One region of the Sphingomonas sp. GW821-FHT04B01 genome, then DNA from elsewhere that is predicted to be linked to it. Evidence: riboswitches for the same ligand, from Rfam matches in the RefSeq annotation. Region 1 holds a riboswitch; the other holds the start of a gene.

Region 1 (2,196 bases):
TGGTATAGGATTGGGTGACGCGATCGGTGCCGTAATCGAACCACAGCCCGGCGGTGATCCGGTGGCTGCCGGCCTGCAGCGTCAGCTTGGCGACGCTGCCGCCGCGGAACTGGTCGCCGGTATAATTGCCGAGCACCGTCGCGACGCCGTCGACTGCGCCGGGCAGCGCGATCGGCTGCGCCAGCTCCTCGGTGCCGAGGAAATTGCCGGTGGTGGTGAGCTGCGTGCCATAAGGCGAATTGCCGTAGCCGAATTGCGCATAACTGGTGCTGTCGAACGTCAGGCGCTCGCCGAGCTCGAGATGCACCGGCGCCGAGGCGTAGAGATTGCGGAACGGCGCGCGATAGAGCCGCCAGTAATCGGTGGCGCCCGGCGTGTAGCGACTGGCGTAGTTGAAGCCGCGGCCCTGCGCCTGCCATTCGGCGAGCGTCGGGCTGGGGTAGCTCGACGAATTGGCGTCGTTGAACGACAGCGCGAGGCTGGCGCGATTGCCCGCGCCCCATTCGTTGAGCAGCTTCGCGTCGATATGCTGGCGCGTGTCGAAGCCGGCGCCGCGCCAATTGTCCGCACGCGTGTTGGAATAGGACAGGAAGGCCTTGAGCCCGGTGCCGCCGATCGTCCCGCTGTCGATCCGCACGAAGCCGCGCCGCGCCGCATAGCTGCCGAGCGACAGATCGACGAGGCCGCCCGCCCGCGCCCTGGGATCGTCGAGCGCCAGCGACAGCAATCCGCCGGCACCGCCCAGCGTCGGCGAGTCGATGTCGACCGACCCCTGTGCGATCGATATCCGCCGGAGGTTGCCGGGGTCGGCGAACTGTGACGGATAGGCGTAGTAATAGCCGATGTCGTTTTGCGGCGCGCCTTCCATCAGCACGCCGATCTCGTCCTGCCCCAGCCCGCGCAGCGTCAGGCTGGAACTCGTCGACAGGCCATAGGGATCGCTCGACGCGACATTGGCGCCGGGCAGCAAGGTGACGAGCTGGAAGGCGTTGAGCGTCGGCGCCTGTTTGACGATGAAGTCGGCCGAGATCGCGCTCTGGCTCTTCGGCGCCTGTTGGTCGGGCAGCAGCCCGGCGGGATCGGGATGGCCGACGACGCGGATCTCGGCGGGTTCGGCGGTCTGCGCCGCGGCGGGTGCCGCGAGCAGCAGCACCGGCACCCCCAGCGCGAGCCAGGATCGCGCGGGTCGCATGTCGAAACGGGAAACAAGAGCCGGAATCGTTCGCATCCACTTCATCGGAGGAACGACGGCGCACCGCAGACCCTCCCTACGCCGGTATCACCCGGATCAGGTTCAGCGGGTCATGGGCTGCTGCCCATTTCTCAGCCGCGCGTCAGCGGCCCCCCGGGGATGGCCCGGCTTAGGCGATCCCGCGGGGTAGCGATAGGGGGCTCGAGCGGCGGGCGGTTACAGCGCCAGATCGGGGTGGCGGTCGGCCTTGACGCGGGTAGCGGCGGGGCGCGGCCGGGTGGCGACATGGACCGCGGGCGGCGGCGTCGTCAGTTGCAGCGCGTCGCTGGTCTGCGCCCATTCCTGCGCGAGCAGGTCGGGATGATCGTTGAGCGCGATCCCGTAGGACGGCACGATCTTGCGCAGGCCGTCCTGCCACGCCGGGGTCGCGAGCCGCTTGGGGAAGACCGTCTTGAGCAGGTTCAGCATGATCGCCGGCGCGGTCGACGCCCCCGGCGACGCGCCGAGCAGCGCCGCGATCGAGCCGTCCTTCGAAGCGACGATCTCCGTCCCCAGCTTGAGCACGCCGCCCTTCTCGGGATCGCGCTTGATGATCTGCACGCGCTGGCCGGCCTGCCACAGCTTCCAGTCTTCCGCGCGCGCACCGGGCAGATATTCGCGCAGCGCCTTCAGCCGGTCCTCGTCGGACATCATCAACTGGCCGGCGAGATATTCGACGAGGTCGAAATTGTCCCAGCCGACCGCCATCATCGGGCGGAAATTGTCGAGCGTCACCGACGCCGGCAGGTCGAAATACGAGCCGTGCTTGAGGAACTTGGTCGAGAAGGTGGCGAACGGCCCGAACAGCAAGGCGCGGCGCTTGTCGAAATAGCGCGTGTCGAGATGCGGCACCGACATCGGCGGCGAGCCGACCGCGGCCTTGCCATAGACCTTGGCGAGATGGCGGTCGGCGATCTCGGGCTTTTCGGAGACGAGGAACGAGCCGCCGACCGGGAAACCGGCGT
Region 2 (2,196 bases), on a different contig from region 1:
GCAGGCGGACGCCGGCGTGGATGGTGAAATAGTCGACGCCCTGTTCGGCCTGTTCGATCAGCGTGTCGCGGAAGATCTCCCAGGTCAGCTCCTCGGCGATGCCGCCGACCTTCTCCAGCGCCTGATAGATCGGCACGGTGCCGATCGGCACGGGGCTGTTGCGCAGGATCCATTCGCGCGTGTCGTGGATGTTGCGGCCGGTCGACAGGTCCATCACCGTGTCGGCACCCCAGCGGATCGACCAGACGAGCTTGTCGACCTCCGCCGCGACGTTGCTGGCGACCGCGGAATTGCCGATGTTGGCGTTGATCTTGACCAGGAAGTTGCGGCCGATCGCCATCGGTTCGGATTCGGGATGGTTGATGTTCGACGGGATGATCGCGCGGCCGCGCGCGACCTCGTCACGGACGAATTCGGGGGTGACGTAATCGGGGATCGACGCGCCGAAGCTCTCGCCGTCGCGGACATGGTCGCGCAGCATCGCGCGACCGAGATTCTCGCGCGTCGCGACATATTCCATTTCCGGGGTGACGATGCCGCGGCGGGCATAATGCATCTGGCTGACATTGGCACCGGCGCGCGCGCGCAGCGGGCGGCGGACGGCGTTGGGGAATTGCGGCACGCCGCCGGAGCGGTCGGGGCCGAGCTGGCCATTGTCTTCGGGACGCAGTTCGCGGCCATCGTAGCTTTCGACGTCGCCGCGGTTCTCGATCCATGCGCGACGCAGCTGCGGCAGGCCGGCCATGATATCGATACGCGCGGCCGGATCGGTATAGGGGCCGGAGGTGTCGTAGACGCGCAGCGGCGGCTCGCCCGAGGAGGGATCGAGATGGATTTCGCGCATCGCGACGCCCAGCGGGCCGACATGGATCTTCTTCGAGCCGCGGATCGGGCCGGTGGTGACGCCAATCTCGGTACGTGCGGGAATGTCGGCCATGAGTCTCTCTCCATGAACGGAGAGCGGACGCGGATTTTCGGATGAAACCGCTCCCTCCCTCCGCCGGTATCAACCGGATCAGGTTCAGCGGGTCGAAGACTGCGGCCTTCCTCTCAAGCGCTGCATCAGCGCTCCCCCGGGGATAATGACGATGGTGTACGCGGTTCGGCGGCAGGCGCCAAGGCAAATCCTCCCCCGCGACAGGGGGCTATGTCATATGACCATGCGAGTGGGTCCATCGCTTTCCAAGCGCACCTCCGTCACCCCGGACTGGTTCCGGGGTCCACTCTGCGGCGAGGAGAACGGCTTGAACAGGCACGATTCTCCTGCGGACCGGTGGACCCCGGAACGAGTCCGGGGTGACGAAGAGATTGTGGACGCGGCTCGAACCTCGTCCCCACAGCCATAGGCGATAGCCCTCCCGCCAAAGGGGAGGGAGGGCGTCGGAGCGTCAGCTGGCGGCGGAGGTGCGGATGTTGCCGTTGATGCCGTTGGGGAAGAAGCCGCCCGAGCCGACCGCGGTCTTGTTGAGATAGACGATGTTGAGCACCTGGCCGGTCGAGCGGCTGTAGGCGACGCCGTTGGTGTCGGTCGGCACGACGTTGGCGGTGGTGGTGTCGCCGATGCCCTGATCGATTTCGCTGCTGCCGTCGAGGCTGTCACGCGCGTCGGAGATCAGCCGCGCGTTGGTGAGGATCGACGAGGCGCCGGCGAGCGTCTCGGCGGGATCGACGCCCTTGCGGTAGAGCACCGAGCGGATCAGCCCGGCGTGATAGCCTTCGGTGGCGAGGATGCCGGCGGCAGCCTCGATGAACACCTTGTTGACGATCAGCGGCGAGGCGCCCTTATAGGCCGAGACGCCGACGTCCTCGAACAGATAGGCGCCGAGCAGGAAGTTGATGTCGCTGGCATAGGGATTGAAGACATCGCTCGCGCCGACCACGCCGGCGGCGCGCGCCGCGGCGGTGAAGGCGCCGGTGGCGTCGCCGCCGATGTTGATCGCCGGCATCGCCACCGCGAAGCTGCCGAGGATCGTGCGCAGGAAGGTGACGTGGGCGATCTCGTCATTGGCGATCTCGCGCGCATATTGCGCGACGATCGGGTCCTGGAAGTTCACCTGTGCGCCGCCGGTGACGGTGCCGAGCGTGCCGACGCCGCTCATGATGCCGGTCGACAGGCCCTGGCCGAAGGCCGCCCAGCTGTAGAAGCTCGCCTCGAGATATTCGAGGTTGAGCGCGAAGTTGAGCACGTCGGCATCG

Evidence for each region. Region 1 has a riboswitch for thiamine pyrophosphate ahead of AC07UH_RS13525 (TonB-dependent receptor). Riboswitches for the same ligand answer to the same signal wherever they lie in the genome.
Region 2: it holds a riboswitch for thiamine pyrophosphate, as region 1 does, so the genes downstream of both, thiC (phosphomethylpyrimidine synthase ThiC) here and AC07UH_RS13525 (TonB-dependent receptor) in region 1, are expected to answer to the same signal.

The regions. Positions count from the first base shown of each region.
Region 1 is NZ_JBWKTR010000005.1:119,560-121,755, forward strand. Features, by position in the region: gene AC07UH_RS13525 (TonB-dependent receptor) at 1-1,192, opposite strand, end outside; TPP riboswitch at 1,249-1,358, opposite strand; gene mqo (malate dehydrogenase (quinone)) at 1,409-2,196, opposite strand, start outside.
Region 2 is NZ_JBWKTR010000001.1:152,265-154,460, forward strand. Features, by position in the region: gene thiC (phosphomethylpyrimidine synthase ThiC) at 1-937, opposite strand, end outside; TPP riboswitch at 976-1,085, opposite strand; gene AC07UH_RS00795 (ferritin-like domain-containing protein) at 1,389-2,196, opposite strand, start outside.